2 regions of the Alteromonas sp. CI.11.F.A3 genome follow, and region 2 is predicted to be linked to the other one. Evidence: predicted binding sites of a transcription regulator. Region 2 holds the regulator's gene; the other holds the start of a gene.

Region 1 (15,447 bases), 1.2 Mb from region 2:
CTTTTGAAGAAGGAATGCGGCCATAGTGCACCGCACTTACTCCACGCTGCTCTTCACAATAAGCCACTTCATGAAATTCTTTGTGAGTATCTAATCCTAAAAAAACTATGCTATGTTTGTTCATGCTAGCCTCCAAATGATTTAGTCTTAAGCAAACTAATAATGGACTCCGGCCGGCGCTCCGGTGGCTGAAAAGTTAACCCACGAAAATGCGGAGGCTAGCATTTCTCAGGGAGTCATTGTGTCTATACCCCAACTCTAATTTTGGATGTTTTATATGAGTTTTATTATTAGAACAGGGACCTTGGGAGAGTTAATGCAGGTAAATCTCAAAATACCAGAATTTGATCGAGAAGTTACTCAAGATAAATTTAAAGCTCGATTAGATGGTAAAGATTATCTAATTCTAGTTGCGTGTTCTAGCTCTGAGCCTATTGCCTACAAAGTCGGGTATGCGGTATCTCCAACTGAATTTTATAGTTGGATGGGCGGAGTTGCTCCTGATTACAGAAAAAAAGGAGTAGCGACAAAATTGAGGAAAGCTCAAGAGTTATGGGCTGCCAATAATCACTATTGCTCTATAAGCGTCAAATCCATGAATCGATATCCTGATATGCTCCAACTACTTATATCAAGTGGTTACAAGATTTGTGGTTACGAAGATCAAGGCAGTGAAAACAACAGCAAAATTAGGTTTGTAAAAAGTCTAGTATCAAAGGTATAACAAACCAAGTAAGCGGGACAATAACACGTGGGCTCCCGTCACTTCGTTCCGAATTTTAGCCCACATGTTATTGCCCCTTCTTGGGGTGTTATGGATACTAAGGAAGTTTGGTGCGAATTCTAATCGTTCTATTGTTTTTACCTTTGGTTGCGTTAGCAGACGAGTCTAGTCTCGTAAAACAGTTTTTTGGCCAAGATGGAATTAAAAATAAAAGAGAAGTGTATGCCGGTGAAATGTTGGAGCATTATCTAGATAAACCTACTTTGGGCGAGAGTTTGCCCAAAGGTATCGAGGTTAGCCTGAGGGCGCTTGAAAAAAATCCGAAAAGGGAGATTTATGCTGTATTGCTCTCAAAGGACGGTAGATCTCAAGACTGGTATATCTATTTAGTATATGACCAAAACAGATGGAAAATTTCAGCCGTCAGAAATCTAGCATTACCAGGTTTGTTCTTTATGGCTTTGCAAGAGGTTCAAAGCAAAGCTAATCGAACAAAAGAAGAGGAGCACCAATATCAGAATATGCTACTTACTTTGCAATTGGATTCCGAGCTTAAAGAGTTTCTACATAAGAATATTGATAGCCTAAATACGATAGCGTTGGAGGCTAAAACAAGTCAGGAAAAGGCCACTGAATCAGCCAAACATCTAAATTTTAATTTTGTAGGATACGAATCAACTAGTGGCATCGTTGACGTCAATATAGGCGGAATCTTGGATAATTCAGTTGGTTATTTGTTTGTGCCAACTGGAACTGAAGTGCCAATAATGTCAGACGATAACTATATCTATATTGAGCATATCGTTGGAAATTGGTATGTATATAAGACATCGTAACCATAACAAAGCCAGCCAGAGGGACAGCCAAACCGCTGCGCGCTTTGTCTGTCCCTGCTGGCGGCGTTATGAATCATGAGGTATATAGTGAAAGGACTTGCAGTATTTCCGCTTTTATTAATATGCACACCGATATTGGGTTCTAATGATGAGTTTTTCCTCAAGGAAAGAGGTGATCAAGTTGTCGTTAATGCTTTTGCGAAGGCCAAGCAGCATAGAGGCTTATTTTTAGATGCTTTAGAGGGTAGAGGTTCTGAGAATTCTAAATATGATTATTATGGCGCTTATCTCAAATTTACAGAGGGAGAAACTGTTGAATATTTGTGGTTGGGGGACGTACAGAAATATAAAGATTTCTATATAGGCGTAATTATCAGCAACCCGCGGCTCTTGGAGGATACTAAAAGTGGAGAGACCATAGGGTTTCAAGCATCAGACATCTATGACTGGCAGCTGACTGAGAAGAAAAGCGGTGAGTCTCTTGGTGCATTTTTGATTTGTTCCACCTCAGAAGATGAATATATTAAAAGCAACGGGTTTACTTGTGAATTGTAGAGTTCATAACAAACCATTGAAGACGGATAAAAACAAGAGCGGTTTTTACCGCTTAAAGGGGTATTATGCACTTAAGGATGAGACAAATGAATATCAAAGCTAAGTTACTTATGCTTGTGATTTTGATTCCTTTCAAATTACATGCGAAAAAACCTATAGAAATTCACGCTATCCATAAAGAAACATTCGCATGTACGGAGCATTGGGATGGTCAGTTTAAGTATGCTGGCGATGCACTAGGAACAGACTGCGTTATTGGGGGGTGGTATGAAGATGATAAAAGGCTATTTCAAAGATCCTTCATAAACAGCGGTTTTGAAAATGAAGATTGGTTTGGTTTTAAAAAGAATGTGCTAGCACCATGCGATTGCACAGTCACGAAGATCCACTTAAATCCAATTACGAATCAACCAGGCGTTATGACCCCGGGAAGAGCAAGCTCAATAACCTTCAAAACTAAGGATGGATTGTCAGTAATACTAGCCCATATACGAGAGATAGATGTAAAAGAAGGCGAAATAGTTAAGCGTGGCACTGTCGTTGCTAAAGTCGGTAATAATGGATACAGCCGAAACCCCCATATTCACATTGGTGCGTGGGATAAAGAAGGCAAACCTATTCAAATACAGTTTGATCAAAGTACGTTGGCGCTGCTTGATCGCGAGTAAGTGCATAATAAATTGTTAGGTGTCACTAGTTTAAAGTTTCTACCGTATATTTATATGGGTGCAGCATTCTATTGTGTGGTGTACTGGATTATTTGGTTTGTTCCATTTACTGCAGTTATCATTGGTACGTATGGTTCATGGTATTTCGGACTTGGAATTCTTTCATTATGGATTTTACCATTCCTAGTTTTGGGCTGGTTTTTTTCCGTTGTCAGGTCAATTGTTGTTGCAACGTTAGGAAGCATGAAATCTTATATATCAGTTGGTCTCATTATTTGCTTTTTTTCGTGGGGTGCTTTTTTAATGGCGAGTTTGTATATTCATGGTCCGTGAGCACCTAACAAAGCAAATCAAGTCGGACGCGGATTACGTGCAGTTGTTGTTTTTACAATGAAAGCGCCCCTCATTTAAAAGTTAGGTGCTTCTAGGATATTTAATGCTTATCAATCCTTTAGTTGAACTTGAAGATAGCTATTTAAACTACATCAAAGAATTGGGTAGCGAAGAACGTTATCCCTACCCAATGGATTTAGATTGCTCGAACTTTCCTGCTTTTGTTCAGTTGCTAAGCGATTATTCAGAGGGTATCAACTTACCCTGTCACATGGTGCCCAATACCACTTTCTGGCTCATAGAAAACCAAGAAATTATTGGCTGCTCCCATTTACGGCACACATTAAACGACTCATTACAACATGCTGGCGGACATATCGGGTTAGGTGTAAGGCCGAGTTATCGCGGCAAAGGCGTTGGAAAACGTTTGCTATCTCAAACCATTGAGCAAGCGAATAAAATGGGTATTTTAGCGGTGCATATTCACTGCTACAAAAGCAATATCAGCTCTACAAAGCTCATAGAATCTTCTGGCGCAATACTACATTCAACTATAGATTTAGAGGATAGTTCGGAAACGGTACTTAGGTTTATTCATGAGCACACCTAACAACTCAATAATCTCACTTACTTCGTTCGCTAGGACGCATACACTCAGGGCGACGCGCTTGTAGGCACCCATGAGTTAAGGAATACACCCTCCAAAAAATGAACTTGCTCACCTCGTGGGCTGTGTCGCTAATACATAGGCTGTATCTCTTAGCTCCTGATTTTTGCCCACATATATTTGCCATTTTTTGGTGGGGTTATGTTTCAATTGCTCCTTTGTGTCGAAAATATTTTGATTGGTTCTGTAATAAATTTCTTAGATTCAAGACTACTACCTTTGACAATCAAATTTCATTGTCAGTTTCATCAAATCAGTAGTTAATATTAAGGGCGAATAAAATGGAATACATCGATAGTATTTTGGCAAGTGACAACTACGCATTTATAGGCTTTTTACTTGTTGGGGTATTAATCCTCTGGTTCCTTCCAGCATTGCTTGCCTTGGCTTTTAATAGAAAACAATTCAAATATATATTGCTTGCTTGTATTCCCGCGGGCTTTTCTCTAATAGCATGGGGAGGAGTAATGGTTTGGGCTACAACGGGCAAAGCAATTGGTAAATATGCAAATAAAGCCAGTAGTGAGAATTAAAAAGTAACAAGCGCATTAACCACTCGCTTCGCTCGTTATTATCGCCCACGAATTTGCCCCGCTATGGGGGTGTTAGCAGGCTTTAAAATTTTCGCATTTACAATCGACGTAAAATATATAAGGATAAATATTATGTAAAAATCAAAAAATAACTATACACCGATAAGTCTCATGTTAACTGCAGTTGGCACACTGTTAATTGCTCAAAATCCACCCTTTTATTTAGATATAGCTATTTTATGTGTCGCTTTAGTAATAGGTTTTATAGGTTACAAAAAAGGTGAAAAATAAACGCGCTGCCCTACAAAACTGATTAGGGATCAACATGCCAATTAAAAAATGGATATTTCAATACAGTATCGCTTTTCCCCTGGTATTCGCGTTACTTTCAGGTATTCAATACATTAAAGGGCATACGCTTTCTTACTCTGTCGTTTTTGGTATAACGTGGTCTTTTATTTCAGTAGCTATATTTGCCACTCGAAGAGCTTATAATTTTAAGAAAAATATCGACTGCCAATTATGTAACGACTTAAACCAAAGTGATTCACAACAAAAGTAGATTTAAAATATTACTTATTTAGAAGCTATGTTTCTCTCAACTGGAAGTGCGTACTATGAAAGAATGGCTTGAAAAAGTAGAAAGCGCTTTATCTAAAGCCCTGGAATCTGTAGATAGCAGCGATGAAGTTCCTAGAGAGAATATGTATATGCTCGCTCCTATTTTTTATTCTCAGGCTCAAAACATGAATGATGGGCAGTTGTTAAAAGAAATGATAGAAGCAAATGATGAGCAATTTAAAGAAGACTGTTCTCATGATGAAAATTCAAAACTCCAATACAAGTACCATTATGTGTCTTCTTTTTTGAATTGCTACGTTGTCGCTGGAAAAATTGATGAGATGAAATTCGATGAAATAATGGATTATATAAACGAAAAGTTGAATCTTTTTGAAGACGGTTATGAATAGTACTAAAGCATATAACCTGCGGCGGTTTTCTCCTCTTAAGGTCTGTGACTGCCTTTTTGCTGCTTCGCCTCTTAGCCGTCTACGATTAGCTGATCTTAAATACTAATGTAACCATCTTCAAAAAGTAACATCTGTTAAAAAATGAAAGGAAGCAAACGGTGTTGAAAATAGTTAAATATTTTAGTTTTATAGTTCTCATCATATTAACTTTGTTAGTTGGATTTGTATTCATTATTCCAATGACATTCGATTCTAGTACCTGAATCGACCTATATTATTAGTTTCCGGTGAAAAAGATCACATATGGCCTTCACAAGAAATGTCAGAAGAAGTAATAGAGAGATTAAAAACAATGGGCTTCCCCCATCCTTTTAAACATATCGCTGTTCCTAACGGAAATCATTTTCAACCTCAAAATAATTTCCACCCGGAAGTGATTAAATTTTTGAATGAAAAATTCTTGCCTTACTGCGATGCTCATCACCAGAACGTAGCCGTTGACACCAAAAAGGCCATTTAAGCTCGTAAATTCGCTTGGACAATTAACAATACGCTATTGTCGCTGTGCTCAATAATGCTTAAGCTTATGTTGACGTTTAACAAGGATGATTTATGAAACCAGTACTTTTAATATTGTTACTAAGCCTGTATGCATGTTCCCCTTCCCCTGAAGATTTAGCGAATATAGCAAGTCAGCAGTTCAGGGAAAGTGGCGAAACAGAAGAGAGCTGGCTACATGACGGTGAACTCCATTTTTCCACCGCATTAGAATGGCAAAAAGCGTCTTTTCAAAATAAACGGGCGACTTCTTCAGATTTTCTATTAGCGCTCGACGAACAAGGGCGACTGGTAATTAACATTGCTGACAATCAAAGTTTAAAATTACATAGCGAAGAACTTACCCGCAAATTAAACAAGCAATTCGAAATTATTGGACCGGCAGTGGGTAACAAAAACAAATACAAAGACCTATTAATTAGTGATGCCGTAGTCTTAATAGCATCTCAAAATGGTTGGCTAAAAAGCGTATAACAAATTAATAAACTAATAATAAGCGGGTGTTTAAGCTTTCTAGCTGCAAACTTGCCACATAATCAGTTTTTAAAGTAGGTCAATAAATGGAACTCAATCAGGTTACTTTACCAGTAAGCAATATGGATGATGCTGTTGGTTTTTACTTAAATCTTGGCTTCACCCAAATTGTCGACACTCCTCACTATGCTAGATTTTCTTGCCCAGATGGAAACGCTACATTTTCTTTATCTCTTGAAACTGAAGTGTTTGAAAATAAGTCGGTAATTTATTTTGAACACGAACACCTTGTTGAGCTTCACAAAAATTTATCTCAAAAAGGTATTCAGTTTTTACAACCCCCTATTGAGCAAAGTTACCTTTGGAAAGAGGCTATTCTAAAAGACCCTTCTGGTAATAAGATCAAACTCTACTGGGCGGGAGCAAACCGCTTAAATCCGCCGTGGAAAGTAGAAATACGCGAGTAACACGCGCTTGAAAGTACTCGTTAGTTTGCTTACTTTAAATATCAGTAAATTATTTCTCGCCGTCTATTACGGCGTTTACATCAAGGAAGAATTGTAATGTTCGTCGTAATGTTTGAGTTCGTAGTAAAGACTGGATATGAAGAGCAATTTCTTTCCGCATGGCCCAAAACCACGCAAGGTATTTTCCTATTCAAAGGAAGCCTAGGTTCTCGTTTACATAGGCATAAGAACGATACTTTTATCGCTTACGCTCAATGGCCAGATGAAGAAACCTATCGCCAAGCCGCTAAAATCGAAATGAGCGCTGCATATGAACAGCAACGTCAATTAATGCGAGAAAGCCTTAATTTAGAATCAACAAAAACCTTGTATGAAATGGAAGTTGAAATTGATTACTTACATCGTAGAGTCTTTGACGTATAACAATAAATTGAGCAACGGCTGACACGGCCTAAATCGTAAACATTGTTGCCAACTGGCTTCGTAATAAGTGTCTTAAGGGCTAAATTTATGGCAAGAGAAAAATGGTACAGAAACCCAGAGATGATAATCGCACTCACAGCTCTGTTTATTGGACTGCTTACCGCTTTCATTTCAATTTACTCTGCTTACACTGACCGCGCTTATGCTAAAGCTTCGGTATGGCCTAAAATTGAAATTTCTAGAAGCCATAATACTAATTCTTTTAGTTATGGCGTTGCCAATAAGGGAACTGGCCCAGCGCTCATCAAGTACGCAAAAGTTTATTCGGGTACGAAATTTCTAAAAAAATGGTCAGAATTTCCAGAATTCAAAAATATATCTCAATCCCATTTAAACAATACTACTTTGCCGTCGGGTCACTCTATAACACCTCTAAAATACAAAGGTGAGTCGGTTTCGGATATATTAGCTATAGATGATAATATTGAAATAGAGCTCTGTTATTGCTCAATTTATGAGGATTGTTGGGTAGTTGATCGCACAAATATAACCCAACCAGTTAATTCATGTTCAGTCCGCTCTGAACACGCATTTTGGCAATGAAGTAATTAGTTATAATGGCGCTTAGTCAGTTCTATTGTTGTGGTAACTGATGTAGCCAAATCAGATTTAGAATTATCCAAAGGTGCATGGATACTTTATTTAACATACATATTACCGCCCTCATTAGATTGTTATTTTTAAGGAATATATGCGTAGCATCCAAATTTTAGGCTTAATATGCGCACTGGCTGCTCTAGTAGTTTCGTACTGGTCAATGTTTATCATAACTCCGGTATCAAGTGGGTCTGCCGCAAGTTCGGTCGGCTTAGTATTAATGTTTGTTGTCGTTCCTTTATTTGGACTTTCTGCCACTTTATTAATCCCATCTTCCTTAGCTTTACTGAACGCTAAGTTAAGGAGAGCCACCTTTATTTTCGGAAAATTTTGGTACGGTATATGGGCCATTAATAGCTTTTTTTCATTGGCCTATTTAGCTATCGGGTTATACTTTTGTTCCCTGTATCTTGTTGTTGGGCTTGTAAATTAATTGGGCTATTACTAAAGCCTTTATTTCGAACTGCTAACGCCTGAAGGTATTTTCGCTTTACCATAAACTCCAACGCACCTCTAATTGGCAATATTTGATCTCGCTAAAACGGCAACTCGTTAGGCATTGGGAAAAGGGAAAAGCTAATGAGACAGTTTCTTTTAGGTTTGTTTGTATCAACCCTGCTTGGTGCTGCTATTTTATTTTTTTTCACCCTTTTTTATCGGTGATAATTGAGCCTTGGATCTCATCCTATTACTACACTGGCGCGCTAGTATTGGCAGGTTTTATAGTGCTCATTGATCGGCATGCTTCTTACGAAAGCATTTTTATAGGCATTATGCTTGGGCAGGCTATTTACATGTCTACTTTTTTACCTGTAGATTCACTGGTCGGGGTGGCCTTGGTTATTATGGCCTTCAAGAGCCTATTGTCTTGTGTAGGTCTATTGTTAAAGTCCGCAATTATTAACATTCTGTATGTGATTAAAGGGGATGCCTAACACCATGTTATCTGCACAGCTGCGCCCTACTCACTCGTTGTTTGAAAGATAATCTTAATTGCCCGTTAAAATTTCATATAACAATTTAAAAATAGGGAAATATGTAATGAAAAGGATACTTTACGGATTGTTGCTTATATTGGGAAGCCAATATAACGCGTGGTCAGTTGAAGCTGTATTTACAACTGAAGACCTAGTTATCAATAGTAAAAAGCTTGGTGAAACACGTAACCTTGTAGTGTATTTGCCTGCAGGTTACTTAAAAAGCGATGCACATTACCCTGTATTGTATGTTACAGATGGTGATATTCAGGGGCCTCATACTGCAGGTACGCTAGATTATTTGGCAAAATTCGATCAGGCACCACAGATGATTGTTGTGGGGATTGTGAACCCTCGTGAAACACGCGAAAGAGACCTAACCTTAACCAGTGCAGATAAACAAAGCCCAGAGCAATTAGCAAATGCAGACCTGTTTTTAGCGTTTGTTGAGCAAGAAGTGATACCCGAAGTAAAAGCGCGTTATCGTACTTTAGATTACCAAGGGTTAGCTGGCACCTCGCACGGCGGTCAATTTGCTATTAATGCTTTAGTGAAACGACCAGGTTTGTTCAATGGTGTTGTAGCAGTAAGCCCGTCTCTATATTGGAATAAAAGCCAGTTACTTACATTAACTGAAACCGCGTTAAAGCGAGGCAGTTTGCAAGGGCGCTTGTATATTTCTATAGCACAAGAAGAGCCTACAATGACTGAGCCCTTCGCCAACTTTGTAGCACTCACTGAGCATTACCCTAAGCAGCAGCTAGCTGTAACCAGCCAAACGTTTAGTAATGAAACGCATAACACCACTGCCTTACTTGGTCAGTACTATGGTGTGAAGTATTTATTTGATGGTTGGGCAATACCTGAAACACCGCAAACCTTAGCCGATTTACAGGCTATCTTTGCAACACGTTCCTCATTGTTAAAAACATCGATGATTATTCCCGAAGATCGTGCTGCTGGTTATGGGCAGTGGTTACAGTACTTAAACAGGCAAGACGATGCGCTAGCCCTGCTTAATTGGAATACAGAAAATTACCCACATTCTTTACATGCACATACCGCACTGATCAATGCTTATCTTCATTTTAATAGGGAAGATGAAGCTAAACAGGCGCTTGGTGTAGCATTACAATCAGTTAAAGGGCTTAGCACAGAACAAAAAGACCAACTTCAAGGTTTGTTCTTATAACGTATAAAGCCCTTCACGTGTGTTAAGCAGCTTGATTTTATAGCGCCTACTCTGCAGTTTTAGATGATTTTTGAACAGCGCTATTTAGTTGATTTAGCTCTTTTTCCGTAAGGTTACGCCATTGGCCTGGTTTTAAATTACCTAGCTCTAAGTGCATGATGCGGGTGCGTTTCAGTTTAGTCACTTCGTAGCCAAGGAATTCGCACATGCGCCTGATTTGTCGGTTTAGGCCTTGGGTTAGAATAATTGAAAATTGAAACTTGCCACGTGCATTTACCTTACACGGTTTAGTCACTGTGCCTAAAATCGGAACGCCTCTTGCCATTTTTTGAACAAAGCGTTCACTGATGGGTTGGTTAACGGTAACTTCGTATTCTTTATCGTGGGCATTTTCAGCACGCAGGATTTTATTCACAATATCGCCGTCACTGGTCAGAATAATTAATCCCTCTGATGGCTTATCGAGTCTGCCTACTGGGAAGATTCTTTGTTTGTGCTTAATGGCATCGATAATATTACCTTTCACATGGCGCTCGGTGGTGCAGGTAATGCCAATGGGCTTGTTGTATACCAAGTAAATGCGGTCTGATTTGTCTTCGGCCACGGCTTTAACAAGCTTACCATCAACCTTAACCTGATCGCCCTGCGCTACTTTAGTACCCAGTTCAGGCAGCTTATCGTTAATGGTAACCCGATTTTGCTCAATTAATTTATCAGCTTCACGTCGTGAGCACAGTCCAGTATCACTGATATATTTATTAAGACGCTTTGTTACCTCAGAGGTCATGCTAAAAGTCCTTACCCTTTTGCTTCTAAACGATAACGTGAGTAAACCTCGCCGGTTTTACTCTCAATTTTGTTACCGTTAATTTTACTATAAAAAAAGCGAGCTAAAAGCTCGCTTTTTTAACATTCAGTTAGTATTAATATTCCCACCAACACTCTTGCCACCACTCAAGGAATTCCTCGAAGTCGATATAGCCGTCGTTATTGCTGTCTATTAATTTAAAACCTTCCTGTACATGGCTGGCTTTTGTTTTTGGAGAAATAACGGTTAATAACTCGATAAACTCCGTTAAATCAATTTGACCATTACCATCTTGGTCGAAGAAGGTGAAATCTTTCTTTATTTCTTCAATTTTTTCGTCTGAAAGTTGAGCGGTCACGCGCTTTCCCTTTTTTAGCAACTACATAGAGGGTGAGTTTAACGCCCTTATTGAGTAGTGTCTATGCTTGATTTTCTCTTGCTTTTAATGCGCGCTCACGTTGTAAACGAGCCTTTTCTTCACGTTTTTGTTCCATGGTAATTCGCGCCTCTGTACCCACGTGTTCTTGCTTTCTCATCTTGGCAAGATTCACCTGCTTTTCGCGCTCACGAAAACGTGAAAGTTGATCTTCTGTATGGGTCCCAAAACAATGCGGGCAGCTTACGCCAGACTCATATTTTTCACTTTGCATGTCTTCATCGGTAATCGGTAAACGACAGGCATAGCATTGATGATAATCACTTTTTTCAAGATCGTGATTCACAGCCACACGATTATCAAATACAAAACAGTCGCCTTCCCACAATGACTCTTCTTTTGGAACATCTTCTAAATATTGAAGAATACCGCCTTCCAGATGATATACCTCATCAAACCCCTGCTCTTTTAAATAAGCCGTAGATTTTTCACAGCGAATACCGCCGGTGCAAAACATGGCCACTTTTTTGTTTTTTTCTGGGCTTAATGTTTTAGCGACATACTCTGGAAACTCTCGAAAAGTCTCAGTTTTAGGGTCGATAGCATGCTTGAAAGTACCAATTTCGATTTCATAGCCATTGCGGGTATCTATCACGGTGACATCGGGGTCGCTTATTAACGCGTTCCAGTCGTTTGGTTTCACGTACGTACCTACGGTTTTACGTGGATCGATACCTTCAACACCCATGGTCACGATTTCTTTTTTAAGCTTAACCTTGGTGCGGTAAAAAGGTTGTTCTTCGTGGAGTGATTCTTTACAAGAGATAGGATTAATTCTCTCGTCGGCATTAAGATATTGAAGTAATCCATCAATACCTTCTCGAGTGCCTGAAACTGTGCCGTTAATGCCTTCGCTGGCAAGTAAAAGCGTACCTTTAATGCCATTAGATTCCATGGCAGTTAATAGTGGTTGGCGCATGGCCTCGAAGTTTTCAAGCGCAACAAATTTGTACATCGCGCAAACGATATATTTAGACATAGTAATGTTAACCTTTGCTAGTTGGAACGTAAAACCAGTGCAAAAATGCGGCGCGCACTATACCAAACCAGTTTTAAAATTTCCAGCTAGGCGGCAAGAAAGGACTCAGACTGCTCAATAATGTCACCAAGCATGGTGTTGTCTTCATCAATAGCGGTGGAATAAGTAGCGGCAATACGCTTTTGAGTTGCTAACGAACAGTTAGTAATAATATCTTGGCTAATTTTCTTAGCGTCATTCGTTTGTGCAAGAGGCACTGGGTGCATTTCATTGTGAAGGCGTACTTCGTCAAATTGCAATGATGAGGGTTCTTGCTGTGTTGCTTGATGCGCTATTTTTTGAGACAGTCGATTCATGTGTAACCAATCTGACTCACTCGCAAAAAGCGGTGCTTTACGGTAAAAATTAAGCGCTTCTAAACGTTGCGTAATGTCACTACTGGCTTCGTCCTCGCTTGGGCTTTCTATTGATATCGTTTCGGCTAACGCACTTTGTTGCATTGCCAAATACAAAGCAAAAAGCGTGGCATTACCCGCTGCTTTTGACAGCGTGCCGTTCCATTCCCATGCCATACTGGGGTCTATGGATTTAATTGTGTTTATATCGTTATCAGACACAAAAATAAGACGATTGAAAATTCATACCTATAGTGTCGGCAAGATAATGTTTTTCTTAAGCTTATTCTTGCCCTTATCGTTATTTTAAACAATCATGTATAGAACCTCTCAAGTAGTTAAAGTGTCATGGTTATCATTGGATGAAAAATGAACTTTTCGAATAAGCAGGTGCTTATTGTTGAAGATCAACGCCCTTTTCTCTTACTGCTACGTGGATTATTGCATTCCATGGGCGCAAGCGACGTTGTTACCAAGTCATCTGCGGAAAAGGCGCTGTCCCTCTGTAAGAAGCAAAAGTTCGATATTGTTGTTTGCGATCTTCATTTAGGAGTAGATAAAAAAAACGGTTTCGAGCTTATTGAAGAGCTGAGAATAAAGCGCTTAATTAAACCCACCACCGTGTTTATATTAATTAGCGCTGATAGTGCGCGCCCGGTAGTACTCGGCTCTATTGAACGGCGCCCTGATGATTATCTTATTAAGCCCTTTTCACAGGTACAACTTAAAACCCGTATTACCCGCGCATGGCAAAAACGACAGTTTTTAGGGGCAGTATTACAAGAGGTGGCCAATGAAAACATCAACAATGCTATCGATTTGTGTGAAGATCTTATTAGTACCCCATCGCCTTATAAAGGCACGTGTGAGCAGCTTTTAGTTGAATTGTATTTGCGTCTAGAACAGTACGACAAAGCACTGGATGTGCTTGCGCCTTATTTAGATGGAAAGCCAATACTTTGGGCCAAAGTTGCATTGGCGAAAACCTATCTAGCTTTAGAAAAATTCGATAAAGCCATTGGTATTGCCGAGGATATTATCAAACGCAACAGGTTTAATGCCGAGGCGCATGATGTATTGGCGAAAGCCAATGATGCAAAGAATCAGGGCGAAGCCGCGATCTCTGCGATAAATCATGCCATAAAACTTTCGCCCTTTTCTTTGCCTAGGCATTTTAGTGCATGCTCCATAGCCCGAAACCATAAGGATTACATTTTAGCCTCTACGTCTAGTTTGGCCATTTGGGACTTATCGAAAAGAACCGTACATCAGAACAGCCTGCATTGGTGTGGATTTATTCGAAGCTTGCTTGATGTCGCCGAATATACCGATGACAAACGCACACGAAATCGCTACCAACAAGAAGCTTTGCTTGCCCTTCAACGAGGTAAGTTTGATGAAAATATATTACGTATCGACGAAGATTTTGATGTCAGTATTTTTGGTAGCATCATTAACGCCCGCGTTAATGCTATTGATGGAAAAATGCTAGATGCCAAAAAGAATTTGGCACAATCACAAGCTGCCATAGACGAAAAGTACACCACCCCGCCAATCGCATTTATCCCGGATAGTCTTAAAGTCATGTACGACCTTGGGGAATTTGAAGATGCATTGCAATTACAAGATATTATTAAACAGCAGAGTTTAGAATTCGATTCCAACAGCGAATTTTTATTGCATTCTGAGTCGGTCAAAGCCCAGCAGAATCTTACTAACTATCAGCAGTTCAACCGTGAAGGCATTCAGCTTTACCAACAAGGACAGTATGAAAAAGCAAAAGACTCCTTTGCCCTTGCACAAGGCTTTTCTCCGGTAAATACAGGTGTAGCCCTCAACCTATTACAGTGCTTATTACAGATATTAAGCAAAAACCAAAAGCCAGATCCAGATTTATTTAAAGAATGTCGTCGACTTTATAAACTTATTGATGACATGCCACTAAAGGCGCAACACGAAGAGAAATACTCTACGCTACGTAACGACTTAGACACTTTTATGGGAATTACATAATGACAATAACCCTAATTAAAAAAATCTGTGCGCTTGCTAGCCTACTTTCAGTTTTAGCACTTAATGGATGCAGCCAAACACCACCTTGTGAAGATATTGTAGAAGTAAATCGTCAATTACATGTATGCAAAAGCTTGTCAAAAGTGATGAATGATAATCGCTACCCTCAGCAAGCTATGTCAGCGAAAAAACGTTATGAAAGTGAATGTGAAAACTTCAGGTATTATCGCGATGATTACGACACTATTTGTAAGGGTGAGCAACAAGCCATTGGTAAAAAAACCAAAGCGGCGGTTAACAAAGAAAGTTTACCCCCTAAAGATTATTAAGTAGCGGGTTGTTTTTGATACCAAGGGTTATGCGGTGCTTTAAAGCCAGCAACTATCAGGCAACACAAGATTTTATTGGCGGTGTGGTTTTGATGCTGCCATGTTACGGTATGGTCTAGCGCCTTGTTCGTAGTAACATCTTTTAAAGAGGCGTTATCAAGTAGACAAGAAAAGGATATAAACATGTCGAAACGCGTTGCAGTGCTAACATCGGGTGGTGATGCGCCAGGAATGAATGCTTGTATTCGAGCTATTGTTATAGCCTGTGAAAGACAAGGATTTATGCTGTTTGGTTACCAGCATGGTTATAACGGCTTACTTGAGCAAGAGTACGAAATACTTGCGCCTCAAGCAACACACAACCTCATTCAGCAAGGAGGCACCGTACTGCACAGCGCCCGTTGCGAACCGTTCAAAACCGACGAAGGTGCAAAAACTGCTGCCACTAACCT
Region 2 (15,447 bases):
CGCCACTTGCAAGATAGTAGCTGCAGGTACCATCACCCCGAGATCAATCACTTCGAAGTTATTACATTGCAATACAACGCCTACAATGTTTTTACCAATGTCGTGAACGTCGCCTTTCACGGTGGCAAGCAATATTTTGCCATTGCTCTTAGTGCCATCGGATTTTTCGGCTTCAATGTAAGGCTGTAAGTGGGCCACGGCCTTTTTCATTACCCGCGCCGACTTTACAACCTGAGGCAAGAACATTTTGCCTTCACCAAACAAGTCGCCAACAATGTTCATGCCGTCCATTAACGGCCCTTCAATTACATGTAGCGGGCGCTCGGCCTGCAAACGAGCTTCTTCAGTATCATCAATAATGTAATCAGTAATACCTTTTACCAGCGCATGAGCCAAACGCTTATTAACGTCTTGCTCTCGCCAGCTTAAATCTTCTTTTGCCGCCGCTTTACCGTCGCCTTGATAGTTAGGGGCGATATCAAGCAAGCGTTCAGTAGAGTCGCTACGACGATTTAGAATGACATCTTCTACCGCTTCACGAAGTTCTTTTGGTATTTCATCATAAACTTCAAGCTGCCCCGCATTCACGATAGCCATGTCCATACCGGCACGAATGGCGTGGTATAAAAACACCGAATGCATCGCTTCGCGTACGGGGTTATTGCCCCTAAACGAGAACGAAATATTAGAAAGGCCACCGGAAATATGTGCATAAGGGCAAAGCTCACGAATTTTCGCTGTGGCTTCAATAAAATCTACGGCGTAGTTATCGTGCTCTTCTATACCCGTTGCTACCGCAAAAATATTCGGGTCGAAGATAATATCTTCAGGTGGAAAACCGATAGATTCTGTCAGCAGTTTATAACTGCGCTGGCATATCTCAACTTTACGCGCTTGGGTATCTGCCTGCCCCGTTTCATCAAACGCCATCACTACCGTGGCAGCACCATAAAGTTTGATTTTCTTGGCTTGGGTAAGAAAGCTTTCTTCACCCTCTTTAAGGCTGATTGAGTTTACAATCGCCTTGCCTTGCACACATTTTAGCCCGGCTTCAATCACTTCCCATTTTGATGAGTCAATCATAATAGGCACCCGACTGATATCAGGCTCAGAAGCAATCAAGTTCAAAAAGGTAACCATGGCCTGCTTGGAATCAAGCATGGCCTCGTCCATATTGATATCGATGATTTGCGCGCCGCTTTCAACTTGCTGGCGGGCAACATCAAGGGCAGTTTCATAATCGCCTTCAAGAATAAGACGTTTGAAGCGTGCTGAACCGGTAACGTTAGTACGTTCACCAATATTAATAAATGTAGAAAATTGTGCGCTCACGCTGCCTCCTAATGTACAAACGGCTCAAGGCCAGACAAACGCATTTTAGGTTCGAACTTAGGCACCGTTCTTGGTGCTATGCTGCTTACCGCATCGGCAATAGCACGAATATGTTCTGGCGTACTGCCACAGCAACCGCCAACAATATTCACTAAACCCGACTCTGCCCATTCTTTGATATGTTCGGCCATTTCAGGCGCTTCTAAATCGTATTCGCCAAATTCGTTAGGTAAACCTGCATTGGGGTGAGCAGATACAAGGCACTCGCTAATCGTTGAGACTTCTTCAACATATTGGCGTAATAAGTCAGGCCCTAATGCGCAATTTAGGCCAAACGAAAATGGGCTAATGTGGCGCATTGAATAATAAAAGGCTTCTGAGGTTTGTCCTGAGAGCGTTCTGCCTGATGCGTCGGTAATGGTGCCTGAAATCATCACAGGCAAATACTTACCTAGTTTTTCGAATACGGTTTCCACGGCAAAAGCCGCCGCTTTAGCATTTAGCGTATCGAAAATGGTTTCAAGCATAATCAAATCTACGCCGCCTTCAATTAACGCTTCGGTAGACTCTGTGTACGCTTCTACTAAGGCATCGAAAGTCACGTTGCGCTTACCTGGGTCGTTAACATCAGGAGAGATAGACGCTGTACGATTAGTTGGGCCTAATACACCTGCGACAAACCTTGGTTTATCTGGCGTTTTTGCCGTGAACTCATCGGCTGCTTTTTTGGCTAATTTGGCTGCGGCAATGTTGATGTCTCTTGATTGCGCTTCCATGTCGTAATCGGCCATGGCGATGGTAGTGGCGTTGAAGGTATTGGTTTCAACAATATCAGCGCCTGCTTCAAAATAATCGCAGTGAATTTGATAAATAATATCTGGCTGTGTAATGGCTAAAAGGTCGTTATTACCCTTCACGTCACAATGCCAGTCCGCAAACTGAGTGCCACGGTAATCTTCTTCTTCCAGCTTGTGTTGCTGGATCATGGTGCCCATTGCACCATCTAATACGAGAATACGTTGTTGTGCAGCGCTTAGCAGTGTTGCTTGCGCGCTAGAAACTGGATGTTGACTCACGCGTTACCTCTTTGGCTGTGATTTTTCAGCTAACTGATTTAAGTCATACGGCGTTGTTTGGTAAACATAGTAGTTTAACCAGTTTGTGAAGAACAGACTCCCGTGGGAGCGCCATCTAACGATAGGCGATTTGTTCGGGTCGTTATCCGTAAAATAATTTTTTGGTATGGCGGGGGTTTGCCCAGCTTTGACGTCCCTAAAATACTCATCTTTAAGGGTATCAGCATCATATTCTGGATGCCCTGTAACGAAAACCATGCGTTTGTCTTCCGAGGCAACAATATAGGCGCCTACTTCTTCAGATTCCGCCACCACATGCAGTCCATCTACACTATTATAATTCGCGGTATCGATATGCCCATAACGAGAATGAGGCGCATAGAATACAGGGTCGAAGCCACGTAATAATTCATTATGTGGGTCGTTTACTTTGTGCTCGAACACACCTGAGAATTTTTCTTTGCGAAGCGTGCGAGTAAAGTTATAAAAGTGATACATGGCAGCATGTGCAGCCCAGCATAAATACAGCGTGGAGTTAACGTGACGCTGTGCCCATTCCAAAATGGTGGTCATGGTATCCCAGTACTTTACGTCTTCGTATTTTAGTAAAGCGAGAGGTGCGCCAGTCACGATAAGGCCATCGTACTTTTTGTCTGCCACTTGCGAAAAGTCGTGGTAGAAAGCATCCATGTGAGACTGAGGGGTATTTTTGGGCGCCTGACTATCAATGCGAATAAAATCCACATCAATTTGTAGTGGCGTGTTGGAGAGTAACCTCAACAGCTGTACTTCAGTCTCAATTTTATTAGGCATCAAGTTTAAGATACCAACTTTAAGAGGACGTATATCCTGATTCGCCGCCCTATTGCTCTCCATGGTGAAGATATTTTCGCCCAACAACACATTCTGCGCAGGCAGTTGTTCTGGTATACGAATTGGCATAGAAGGCTCCAGTCATAATTACTATGACTGTATTGTGGCAATTAACACAGAGATGTCAACATCTTTACGTCTAGACGTCTAAACGGACGTTTAACAGTGTTATTGAGAAGGGGATTGTTTGTGCACCATAAACAACATTTCTGCTTCGGCACGGGGAATATCACAGGCCTCCATCACTTCTTCGATACTAGCGCCTTGCTTTACTAACTCGGCGGCACGCTGATAAAGCCGGAGTGAGGGATCTTGAAGTTTTACTTCGCGGATTTGGTTTTCGAAATCGTTTTGCTTGGCTTGAAGGGCTTGCAGATGGCGCGTCACCACTAAACTTCTCGTTTGCGCTTCATTTTGTTGATGACCAAAATCTCGGATTTGAGTATCCATGTCATCGGTTCTGCGCGTTACAAGCTCTTGCAGTTCAACTAACGCCGCATGTGTTTTTCGCTCTTTAAACGTCAACCATATTGCAAAAATAACCAGTGCTATAACAAACACAAGCAATATAAGTTCGTTAATTGTTGGAGCAATAAACTGCAGATCCATATGCGAAGAAGCCTTAATTCGTACCTATATAAAACGGAAATAAAAAAGGCAGATAACCCAGTTACCTGCCCTTTAGACGTGTAGGCTGACTAAATTGAACTTAGTTCATCCCACTCTTCGTCACTTAAAAGTTTGTTTAAATCCACTAGGATAAGAAGCTCACCGTCTCGGTTGCTAACACCCTGGATAAACTTAGCACTTTCTTCAGTACCCACGTTTGGCGCACTGTCAATTTCAGACGAGCGAAGGTAAACCACTTCAGCCACGCTATCAACAAGTATACCCACGACTTGCTCATCAGATTCGATGATCACAATACGGGTATTATCCGTTATTTCTGTTGGTGGTAATCCAAAACGCGCACGTGTATCAATGACCGTAACAACATTACCACGTAGGTTAATGATACCTAATACGTAGTCAGGTGCGCCGGGTACAGGTGCAATTTCAGTGTAACGCAATACTTCTTGCACTTGCATTACGTTAATACCGTATGTTTCTTCACCTAAGCGGTATGTCACCCATTGAAGGACTTCATCGTTACTATCGGTGGTATTACTGTTCGTTCTTTCGTCGCTCATGAACCTGGCTCCCAATACTCGGCGTCTGGTCGTTACTGCCTAAGCCTTTGTTAAGCATAGATATTAATTCGTTAACGTCAATTAACGCGCACATTTTCTCTTTAACCATCCCCGCTAACCAGGGACGCTTACCGGTAGACTCACGCCATTTGACGTCAGCTTTTGCCAAGGTGACCGTGTTAACCAGTTTCTCACTGGCCAATCCCCACGAACTATCCCCTAACATAATAAGATATCGGTAGTTCAATGACTCTGCGAGACTCTCATCATACTTTTCTGGCATGACCCACCTTGCAGAATCTACAACGCTAAGCTTCTCTTCGCGATGTATCATTACCCCCATAAACCAATCTGGTTTACCAAATAAAGGGCCTATCTTTTCAATCTGATGAATACCACCTAGGGTGGTTAATGGCACCGCTAATGTTAACCCTGCCACTTCAAAAAATAATGCCTGAAAATTATTTTCGAGGCTGTCGACCAACAATCCTTTTTCAACTGATTGCCCCTCTTCTGAAGAGGCCTCGACTGACTCAGCAGTCTCATTATCTATTTCATTGTAGTCGCTTTTTTCGTATTGCGTAGTTTCTTCGACATCTTTGCCTGTGCTAGATGACACCGCTTCAATGATGGCTTCTTCAACCACGATTTGTTCAGTGGCAGGTGCTTCATCAATTGTGGCTTCTTCGGCTAACGTTTGTACTGCCTGCTCAAGCAATTTTGCCGTTCGCGCAGTGACGTCTGCCGGATCATCTGGCTCTTTTAATAGGCTATCGAGATAAGCCTCTACAACGTCTTCCCGTGCAAAAGGTCCTTGATTGCTCATCTAACTTTACTTCTCCAAAACCTCAAGTAACTTGCTATAAGCCGTTACCCCTCGGGTTTTCGGGTATGCTGCGGAAATTGGCAACTGTACTAAACTCGCATCTCTAAAATGCGTATCTACGGGAATTACACCTTGCCAAACCCGCTCTCCATAATCGCTCATTAAACGCTTTCTTGATTCAAGTGCCGCGTTCGTGCGTTTGTCGAACATAGTAGGAATAATCACAGTGTCAAAAGACTTTTGAAGAGAGCGCCCCATTATTTCCATGGTGCGTATCATTCTGTCTAAGCCTTTCAGTGCCAAATACTCTGTTTGTGTCGGCACTATCACTTTATTACATGCTGCCAATGCGTTGACCATAAGTACACCAAGTACTGGCGGACAATCAATAATGACAACATCAAATTCATGCTCTACTTTGGCCAGCGCTTTTTTTAGCACTAAGCCCATTCCTTGCTCACTACCCATCGTTCTGTCTAATGTGGCTAACGCCATGGTAGCGGGCAAAACGTACAAATTATCTAGCTTAGTTGGACACAAACAGTCCATGACCATATCGGCAGTGATATCAGAAGACTTAATAAAAATGTCGTAGACAGATTGACTGAGTAACTCTGCGTCTATGCCGAAATAGTAACTAAGTGAGGCGTGGGGGTCGGTATCAACCATCAATACCCGCTTCCCGCGCTGAGCTAACAAACCACCTAAGGTTACTGTCGTTGTTGTTTTACCAACTCCGCCTTTCTGGTTTGCAACTGTCCACACCTTCATCGTTTTAATTCCCAGCTTATATTTACTTGGGTTGTTGTTCATTTACAGACAACACTGCCGCTGCGCTTAGGCTATTTCATTTCGGTTAAGATACAGCTGCTCATGTCATCTATATCAATACTGTTAACCGATATGTTTGCAACAGCTACCGCTTGAGGCATGCCATAAACAACACATGAATCCTGATCTTGCGCCCAAATGGTAGCACCATTGTCTTTCATCAAACGGCAGCCTTCTCGCCCATCTGCGCCCATACCAGTTAATATAATACCCAATAAATCGCCACCATAAGCTTTGGCCAGCGAACCGAAGGTTAAATCAACACTCGGCTTATAATTTATTTTATCAGACGGGTTAGCGTCGGTAATTACTACTTTCTTATGAGAGCCTGCACCCTCTATCAACATTTGTTTGCCACCGGGGGCTAAATAAGCGCACCCTGGTTTCAATATGTCTCCATGTTCAGCTTCTTTCACCGCAATATTGCAATGAGAATTTAGTCGCTGTGCAAACGCGTTAGTAAAAGTGCCAGGCATATGTTGCACCAACACAATTGGATAAGGAAAATCTGTCGGCAGTGCTACCAATATCTTCTGCAATGCCACGGGGCCACCCGTAGAGGCACCAATTGCTAAACACTTATACCTTTTACCAGAAGCCTTAATCGAGGAAACGGTAGGCTGCCTCGTGGCATCTTTCCTTCCGGTCAGTAGATTAGAGCTCTTGAAAAACGCTGGTTTCGGCGCGTTATCAGGAAACTTCCTACTTTCAATTCGCTTTAATACAGGGCGTTTGATACCAACACCACGCCGTGCAATTAATCTTACTTTTGTACAGAGCAGTCGTGCTGCATCTTTACGGTCTTGGGCGATATCTTCGAATTTCTTTGGCAAAAAATCTAATGCACCGGCTTCTAACGCATCTAGTGTCGCTTGTGCACCATGGTGCGTAAGAGACGAAAACATCAAAATAGGCACAGGCCGCTTTTCCATAATGGCCTTTACCGCTGAAATGCCATCCATTACCGGCATTTCCACATCCATTGTGACTACATCGGGTAGCAGTGTATCTATTTTATCTAGTGCATCTTGCCCGTTACGAGCTTCGCCAATAACTTCAAGTTCTCTATCTTCGTCGAGAATTTCACGAACTCGACGACGATAAAAAGTAGAATCGTCCACGACCAGGACTTTAAAGACCATGGATGTAAATTTCCTATGTGTTCCGCCGTATTACTTTAAAGGCTTCCGAGCATAACGCTTCAATAAGCTAGGAACATCTAAGATGAGTGCAATTCCACCGTCGGATGTGATAGTGGCTCCCGCCATACCTGGCGTTCCCTGTAATAAGGCATCTAATGGTTTTATCACCACTTCTTCTTGGCCTATTAGCGCATCAACAACAAAACCAACTTGCTGAGTGCCTATTTGAACCACGACGACGTGACCTTTTTCTTTGATTATATTTTTAGGTCCGCGGATCAACCATTCTCCAAGGAAGAACAGTGGTATCGCTTTAGAACGAACTATCATGGTTAATTGGCCATCAACCGTATTGGTTTTCTTGATGTCCATATTGATAATTTCGTTGACCGCACCTAACGGTAACGCGAACGTTTGTTTGCCAACCACAATCATTAGGGTAGGTAATATCGCAAGCGTAAGTGGAACTTTAATATCGAGTCGCGTGCCTTTCCCAAGGTGAGAATCAATACTAATGGTACCGTTAAGCTGGTTAATTTTTGTTTTAACCACATCCATGCCTACACCACGGCCCGAGATATCACTTATCTCAGTTTTCGTAGAGAAACCTGGTGCAAAAATAAGATTAAACGCTTCAACATCAGACATACGCGCAGCCGCATCGGCGTCTAAAACACCTCGACTTATCGCAATCTCTTTCAGTTTTTCCGCATCCATGCCCTTACCGTCATCTTCAATGGTAAGTAGGATATGATCACCTTCTTGAGAAGCCGCTAATCTCACGGTCCCCATTCGGGATTTACCTGTAGCAGCACGGTCATCTGGCATTTCAATACCATGATCCACTGAGTTTCTCACTAAGTGAACCAACGGATCGGCCAATGCTTCTACCAGGTTTTTATCTAAATCTGTCTCTTCACCTTCCAACTCTAAGGTGATTTCTTTTTTCAAACTACGTGCTAAGTCTCGAACAACGCGAGGGAAGCGGCCAAACACTTTCTTAATTGGCTGCATGCGGGTTTTCATAACCGCACCCTGCAAATCGCCCGTTACCACATCAAGGTTAGCAATTGCCTTAGACATACTTTCGTCTGCATTGTTTATTCCTAAACTCAGCAAACGATTTCGTACTAATACTAACTCACCGACCATATTCATAATTTGGTCTAGGCGCTTGGTATCAACACGTACTGTGGTTTCTGCTTGAGGAGGTGCTGGGGTTGCTTTTTTGTCGTCTTTCTTAGCCGCGGCTTTAGCAGGCTCTGGCGCCTTTTTAGCTGCTGGACTAGGCGCTGGCGCTTTTGCGGCAGGCGTTGATTTAGCTGGCGTACTAGCGGCAGATTGCTCTGCTTTAGCCTTCTGAATTGCTTCTGTCGCCTTTTTATCTACAGGCGGAGTATTTGCTGCTGGTTCAGCGCCTTGCGCTGTAGGCCCTTGGCCTGAACCATGTAACTGGTCAAGTAGTGCTTCAAACTCATCGTCGGTAATTTCTTCACCGCTAGGCGCTGACGCTTTTGGCGCAGCTACAGGCGCGGATTCTTCTTCTTTGAATTTACCTTTGCCATGCAATTCGTCTAACAGCGCTTCAAATTCGTCGTCGGTAATATCATCACCTGAACCAGCGGTAGCGGGTGCAGCCGCTTTTTGTTCTGCTTTAGGCGCAGATTTACCTGGGGCGTTTGAACCATGAAGTTCATCAAGTAAAGCTTCAAATTCATCTTCAGAAATTTCATCGATGCCGCCATCGCTGCTGGCAGCAGGCGCTTCAGGTACGGGCGCTTCTTCCAACGCAAATTCTTCCTCGACAACTTCGGCAGCGGGGGCTTCAGCCGCATCACTACTGTCACCAAAGATATTTTCGTCTGGGGTTTCTGGGGTGCTTAACTTATGCAGCAAATCAACTAACTTTGCGTCTGCAGGTACTAGCGGCTCTTGCGCTTTAACACGCTCAAACATATCTACTACTACATCGGTGGCCTGAAGAATGGTGTCCATCAATTCAGGCGTTAGAGTACGTTGTCCGTTTCGCATTACATCGAAAACGTTTTCTGCACCGTGGCAAATTTCAACTAATTCAGTAAGCGACAAAAAGCCGGCGCCACCTTTTACGGTATGGTAACCCCGGAAGATAGCATTAAGTAAATCTCCATCTTCAGGATTATTTTCCAGATCAACGAGCTGTTCTTGTAATTGTTCAAGGATCTCCCCAGCTTCAACTAGAAAGTCCTGTAATATATCCTCGTCAACATCAAACGCCATGCGCCCGCTCCCCTAAAAACCTAAGCTAGACAAAAGATCATCTACGTCATCTTGGCCAGATACCACATCATCGCGTTGGTCTGCATCAATAATTGGACCTTCGGCTTCGACACCATCAATCTTGTTAACTTTTTCGACTTTCGCTTCAGATGGCTTGTCTTGCTCTGACTGTTCGGGTTCACCGAACATCGTCAGCATATTAACTAAGCTATCTTCCACTTCTTTTACGAGTTCAATCACTCTGCGAATAACTTGACCGGTAAGATCTTGATAACCTTGTGCCATTAACACTTCGGTAAGCAATGATGTAAGCTTAGACGATTGTTTCGATCCGTCTTCTAGCAATTCGTCTAAATCTGCGCATAAAACTTTGAATTCACCCAACTCAAGTTGACGATTCATCAGTTTTTTCCATTCCGGCATAATTTTTTCGATGCGTGTAGAAAGCACTTCCGCAATTGGCATGCACTCTTCAACAGCATCCATAGTGGTATTGGCCGCTTTTTCCGTCTCTTCGATAACGTACATCAGTCGCGTCTGCGCATCAGGAATGTCATCAACGGTTAAATTTTTAATACGTTCATCGATTTGGAAATTATTTAACGAATCATGAAGTTGACGCGTTAATTTACCAACTTCAGCAAAGAGCTCAATGGACTCTTTCATCGAAACGGCTTCTAAGACGGCGTTCGCTGATGCGTTATCGCCCTCTTCAAGATACGCTACCAATTTTTTGGCTTCTTCGAGCGTTATAGAGACACTTTCATTTGTCGACATCCAGTAAACCTCATTTCTCTGGTGAGCGTCTGGATCAACCTAAACGTTCGAAGATTTTGTCTAATTTCTCTTTCAACGTAGCGGCAGTGAAAGGTTTTACAACATAACCGTTTACACCAGCTTGCGCTGCGGCAACGATTTGTTCTTTCTTCGCTTCTGCTGTCACCATAAGAACCGGTAGGTGCTTCAACTTATCGTCGGCACGTATAGCGCGTAATAAGTCGATACCTTGCATACCTGGCATATTCCAATCTGTTACAACAAAGTCAAAATCACCTTGTTGTAGCATAGGCAGCGCGGTGTTACCGTCGTCCGCTTCCTGGATATTGGCAAAACCCAAATCTTTTAGCAGGTTCTTTATGATACGTCTCATGGTAGAAAAATCGTCAACCACGAGAATTTTCATACTTTTATCCAAAATAGCCTCCAATGAGGGGTTAATTGTTATTAATTTCTATTCTTCGTCAACTTGCCACGATTTCATTCGTGATTTGAGTTTTAACATGGCCTGACTATGAATCTGACTCACTCGCGATTCACTAACATCAAGAACTTCCCCTATTTCTCTAAGGTTCAGTTCTTCATCATAGTATAAAGAAAGTACAATCGCTTCCCGTTCGGGTAATGTAGTAATAGCATGTGCTAGCGCTTTTTGGAAAGCCCCTTGCATCAAATCTTCTAACGGTGCGTCGCTGCCTCGGTTTTTTTCTGTAGAAATAACATCTTCAGAAACACCTAGGTCCTCAATACCCACCAATTTCCCAGCATTCACTTCGTTAAGCATTTGATGATAATCTTGCATACTGACATTCATTTTAGCTGCAATATCAACATCTCGCGCGTCTCGGCCTGTTTCACCTTCAACTTGAGAGATTGCTTCGGTGATTGCTCTTCCGTTTTTATGAACAGAGCGAGGCGTCCAATCACCTTTTCTTATTTCATCAAGCATGGCGCCGCGAATACGAATACCTGCAAAGGTTTCGAAACTTGCACCTTTGGAACCGTCAAAATTTCGTGCAGCTTCTAGCAGTCCAATCATACCTGACTGGATTAAATCATCGACAAGAACACTGGCTGGTAATCTCGCCATTAAGTGGTGTGCTATTCGCTTCACCAGCGAAGCGTGACGCTCAACTAATTGTGACTTGTCCGTTTGCTGTTGATAAGCGGCTGCTTTGCTATTCAACGCTGACTTCCTACTGCTTTATCTGCTACTAGTTGTTCAATAAAAAATTCTAAATGACCACCTGGTTGCGCAGGAATAGGCCATGATGCTGCTTTGGCTGCTAGCTGGCTAATTGCCAAGGCTGCCGGCGAACTTGGGTAAGCATCTACAATTGACGTTTGTTTACGTACTGCTTTGCGTATGTTCTCGTCAAAAGGAACTGTTGCTACCAATTCTAGCGCAACATCTAAGAATCGCCCTGTTACTTTAGATAATTTACTGAAAAGCTCCTGACCTTCTCTAACATCGCGGACCATGTTGGCGACCACTTTGAAGCGAAAAACACCGTGCTCTCGGTTAAGAATTTTAATTAACGCATAGGCATCAGTGAGTGAAGTGGGCTCATCGCACACTACCACCATAATATCTTGAGAGGCTTTGGAGAAACTTAGCACCATATCGGAAATACCTGCTGCGGTATCCACAATAAGTACATCAATGGGCGAGCGCAATTCGCTAAAAGCTCTAATGAGCCCTGCATGCTGCGTTGGTGATAGCTCTGCCATTGATTGAGAGCCTGATGTGGCTGGTGCTATTTTTATACCGTGAGGGCCCGTAACGAGTACATCGTCCAAGGTACACTCACCAGATAATACGTGAGAGAGGTTTTTCTCTACGCGCAATCCTAGCATTACATCCACATTGGCCAGACCTAAGTCTGCATCCAATACCATTACCCGCTTTCCCTGCTTTGCCATAGCAATAGCTGTGTTTAGCGTAATATTTGTCTTACCAACGCCACCTTTACCTCCGGTGACGGCGATAACTTTGATTAATCGTGATTGCTTCATTTTTCGTAAGCTACTCGCTTGATCATCAATCATACTGCTCGTGCTGTTTTAACCACATTGTTACTAGTAGTATGATTCAAACCGTACTTTTTATAAAGCTTTGCAGCAGCAGATACTAAAGATTTTGCTTCTGCAATCTTAATGTCTTCAGGAACTTTCTGTCCATCTGTTACATAACTGACAGGTAACTGGTACTCCACCGCAGCGCTAAGCACTTCGCCTAGAGAGTAGCACTCATCAAGCTTTGTAAAGATACAACCGCTAAGTTCCACCCCTTCGTACGCATCTATAATACGTTGCAACGCAGCATATTGGGTATTCGCTTGCGCTACTAGGTATTTTTTTACTGGCTGCATTTGGCCGTTATCAAATTGATTTATCTGTTTAATTAATCGACTATCTCGCTGACTAAAGCCTGCCGTATCAATTAACACTAGTCTCTTATGGCGTAATTGAAACAATAAATCTGATAATTCTTCACTACTTTGCGCTTTACGCACCGTGCAACCAATAATTTTTCCATATGTGGCTAATTGCTCAAACGCTGCAATACGGTAGGTATCTATCGTAATCATGGCAACGGAGTCAGCACCGTATTTCTGTGCATAGCGGGCAGCCAATTTCGCTACTGTGGTAGTTTTACCTGTTCCGGTAGGACCCACTAACGCTACTGCGCCCTTTTGCGTAAGTATATCGTTACCTGTCACATTAATGCGATTAGCCAATAGGTTTAGAAGATACACCCAGGCGTCACGTTCGTTGTAATGCGACGGCGTATAACTAATCAGTTGCTCTGCCAGTGATTGGCTTAACCCCATATCGGTTAAACGCTGAATTAAGTAATGGTGTACAGGCTGCTGACGACGACTTTTTGCTTCCATCAAATCGGCAACTTGGTATTGAAGTACATTTCGTAGTGACGCCAATTCCTCTTTAATCTGCGATAACTCGTCAGATTTAGCAGCACTACTATTATCAAGGCTTTCATTTAGGCTAGACGCCTGATGGCTTGGGAATTCTGAGGTGTGCTGGCTTGCTTCTACATCGTCGATAAAGGCTTCTGAAAAGTCTAAGTGCGAAGCAATTTGATTAGCATGCTGAGCATTGGCACTGGGGGCTGGCGCTGAAGTTGGGCTTTGAATACTGCCACCATGTTGTTTTTCCAACAGTGCTTTTAAGCTGTCTGGACCATCATCACCGATGATTTCACTAAGACTAGGAACCGCTGCTTTCGCTTGTCCTTGTGCACTAGGTGCAGGCTTTTTAATCGACAGTTTAGCTTCTGGCTCTTTATCGTAAGCGGCTACCAGTTCGATACCGTCAGCAAGCTTTCGGTTTGACATGATAACGGCATCACTGCCTAATTCCGCTTTAACTTGGCTTAAAGCTTCTCGCATATCTTTGCCAAAGAAACGTCTGATTTTCATTGAAAACTCTCCAATCACCCAGTGTCAGATTATTGACCGACCGAACTGACTATTTTTATCTGCTTATCGTCGGGTACTTCCTGATAGGAAAGTACATGTAAACCCGCGACCGAATACTTTAAGAAGCGAGATAGTACGGGGCGCAACATACCGGAAGTGAGAAGTACCGCAGGCTCACCTTCTAATTCTTGTTGCTGACTAGCTTGCTGCAATGATTTTTGCAGCTTATCGGCCAGTCCTGGTTCAATACCAGCGCCATCTTCGCCACCTGCTTGTAATGACTGGTGCAACATCTGTTCCAACTCTGGCGCCAAGGTTATGACGGGTATCTCTTTAGCCCCTTGGGTAATTTCTTGAGTGATGAGACGTTTAAGCGCAATACGTACCGCAGACACCAGTACATCTGGGTCTTGGCTACGTGGGCCATACTCACTCAAGGTTTGTACAATAGTACGCATGTCGCGAATAGGCACCCCTTCAAATAACAAGGTTTGCAGCACTTTAACGATGGTGCTTAGCGGCAGAATATCAGGCACTAATCCTTCAACTAATTTAGGATGCTGCTTAGCTAGCATGTCTAATAGCTGCTGAGCTTCTTCATGCCCAAGTAGTTGGTAGGCGTTGTTTGTCAGCAATTGACTTAAGTGAGTAGCAACCACAGTAGCTGCATCAACCACGGTATAACCTAGGGTTTGCGCGTGCTCACGCTTATTCGGTTTGATCCATACCGCGTCTAAGCCAAAGGCAGGGTCTTTGGTAGCACGGCCTTCCAATTTTCCAAATACTTGACCCGGATTAATCGCAAGTTCTTCATCATGACTTATCTGTGCATCACCAATGGTTACGCCCAACATGGCAATAGTATAAAGGTTAGGCTCTAAATCTAGATTATCGCGAATGTGTACGGGGGGAATAAGAAAGCCCAGTTCTTGAGACAGCTTCTTACGCACTCCTTTAATACGAGTGAGCAGTTCTCCGCCCTGGGACTTATCTACCAAGGGTATTAATCTATACCCTACTTCTAAGCCTATGGTGTCTACATGCTGTACATCGTCCCATCCAAGCTCTTTTATTTCAGGCGCTACCGTGTCATCTTTCACTATATTCGCTGGGGTTTTAGGCTTTTCTGCTTCGCGTTTAGCGGCAACACCCTGCCAGTAAGCGTAACCGGCTATAAGCACTGAAAAACCAATAAAGGCCAAATGAGGCATGCCGGGAATTATCCCCATTACGAACAGCACACCAGAAGCAATATAAAGGGCTTGGCTATTACCCAATTGACTACGAATTTCTTTACCCATTTCTTGGGTTTCGTTTTCTCGGGTAACAATAATTGCGGTAGCAACAGACAGTAACAGCGATGGAATTTGTGCCACTAAACCGTCACCAATGGTTAATATGGTGTACACCTCAATAGCATTTCCAAAGCTTAGCCCGTGTTGAATCATGCCGATAAAAAGGCCGCCCACAATATTAATCAGCATGATGAATAGGCCCGCGACCGCATCACCTTTCACAAATTTTGACGCACCGTCCATCGAACCGTAGAAATCTGCTTCGGCGGTTATTTCTTCACGGCGAGCACGCGCCTGATCTTGGTCGATATAGCCCGCATTCAAGTCGGCATCAATCGCCATTTGCTTACCTGGCATAGCATCAAGCGTAAAGCGTGCACTTACTTCTGAAATACGCCCTGCA

The links. The regulator FliA, encoded in region 2, starts transcription of late flagellar genes. The targets are predictions, from matches to a motif close to CTAAAGNTNNNNNNNNNNNNGCCGATA.
Region 1: a site for FliA is predicted at 12,909-12,935, ahead of R1T43_RS10505 (VC2046/SO_2500 family protein). Genes of this name have one in related genera too.

Annotation. Positions count from the first base shown of each region.
Region 1 covers NZ_CP136708.1:2,449,102-2,464,548, reverse strand. Annotated here, with positions in the region: partial or broken gene R1T43_RS10595 (IS110 family transposase) at 1-124, opposite strand, end outside; gene R1T43_RS10590 (GNAT family N-acetyltransferase) at 278-724, shown strand; gene R1T43_RS10585 (hypothetical protein) at 835-1,560, shown strand; gene R1T43_RS10580 (DUF2314 domain-containing protein) at 1,648-2,115, shown strand; gene R1T43_RS10575 (M23 family metallopeptidase) at 2,202-2,783, shown strand; gene R1T43_RS10570 (GNAT family N-acetyltransferase) at 3,220-3,726, shown strand; gene R1T43_RS10565 (superinfection immunity protein) at 4,065-4,316, shown strand; gene R1T43_RS10560 (hypothetical protein) at 4,642-4,878, shown strand; gene R1T43_RS10555 (hypothetical protein) at 4,934-5,287, shown strand; gene R1T43_RS10550 (hypothetical protein) at 5,607-5,807, shown strand; gene R1T43_RS10545 (hypothetical protein) at 5,900-6,319, shown strand; gene R1T43_RS10540 (VOC family protein) at 6,406-6,786, shown strand; gene R1T43_RS10535 (antibiotic biosynthesis monooxygenase family protein) at 6,883-7,209, shown strand; gene R1T43_RS10530 (hypothetical protein) at 7,297-7,812, shown strand; gene R1T43_RS10525 (alpha/beta hydrolase) at 8,908-10,035, shown strand; gene rluF (23S rRNA pseudouridine(2604) synthase RluF) at 10,082-10,822, opposite strand; gene R1T43_RS10515 (EF-hand domain-containing protein) at 10,959-11,201, opposite strand; gene R1T43_RS10510 (rhodanese-related sulfurtransferase) at 11,263-12,258, opposite strand; gene R1T43_RS10505 (VC2046/SO_2500 family protein) at 12,345-12,830, opposite strand; gene R1T43_RS10500 (response regulator) at 13,023-14,666, shown strand; gene R1T43_RS10495 (hypothetical protein) at 14,666-14,995, shown strand; gene R1T43_RS10490 (ATP-dependent 6-phosphofructokinase) at 15,179-15,447, shown strand, end outside.
Region 2 covers NZ_CP136708.1:3,601,167-3,616,613, forward strand. Annotated here, with positions in the region: gene metH (methionine synthase) at 1-1,332, opposite strand, end outside; gene R1T43_RS15550 (homocysteine S-methyltransferase family protein) at 1,341-2,408, opposite strand; gene metA (homoserine O-succinyltransferase MetA) at 2,412-3,350, opposite strand; gene R1T43_RS15560 (DUF2802 domain-containing protein) at 3,450-3,890, opposite strand; gene R1T43_RS15565 (chemotaxis protein CheW) at 3,980-4,471, opposite strand; gene R1T43_RS15570 (chemotaxis protein CheW) at 4,446-5,297, opposite strand; gene R1T43_RS15575 (ParA family protein) at 5,304-6,068, opposite strand; gene R1T43_RS15580 (chemotaxis response regulator protein-glutamate methylesterase) at 6,140-7,270, opposite strand; gene R1T43_RS15585 (chemotaxis protein CheA) at 7,301-9,529, opposite strand; gene R1T43_RS15590 (protein phosphatase CheZ) at 9,542-10,306, opposite strand; gene cheY (chemotaxis response regulator CheY) at 10,341-10,724, opposite strand; gene R1T43_RS15600 (RNA polymerase sigma factor FliA) at 10,761-11,492, opposite strand; gene R1T43_RS15605 (MinD/ParA family protein) at 11,489-12,355, opposite strand; gene flhF (flagellar biosynthesis protein FlhF) at 12,352-13,749, opposite strand; gene flhA (flagellar biosynthesis protein FlhA) at 13,779-15,447, opposite strand, start outside.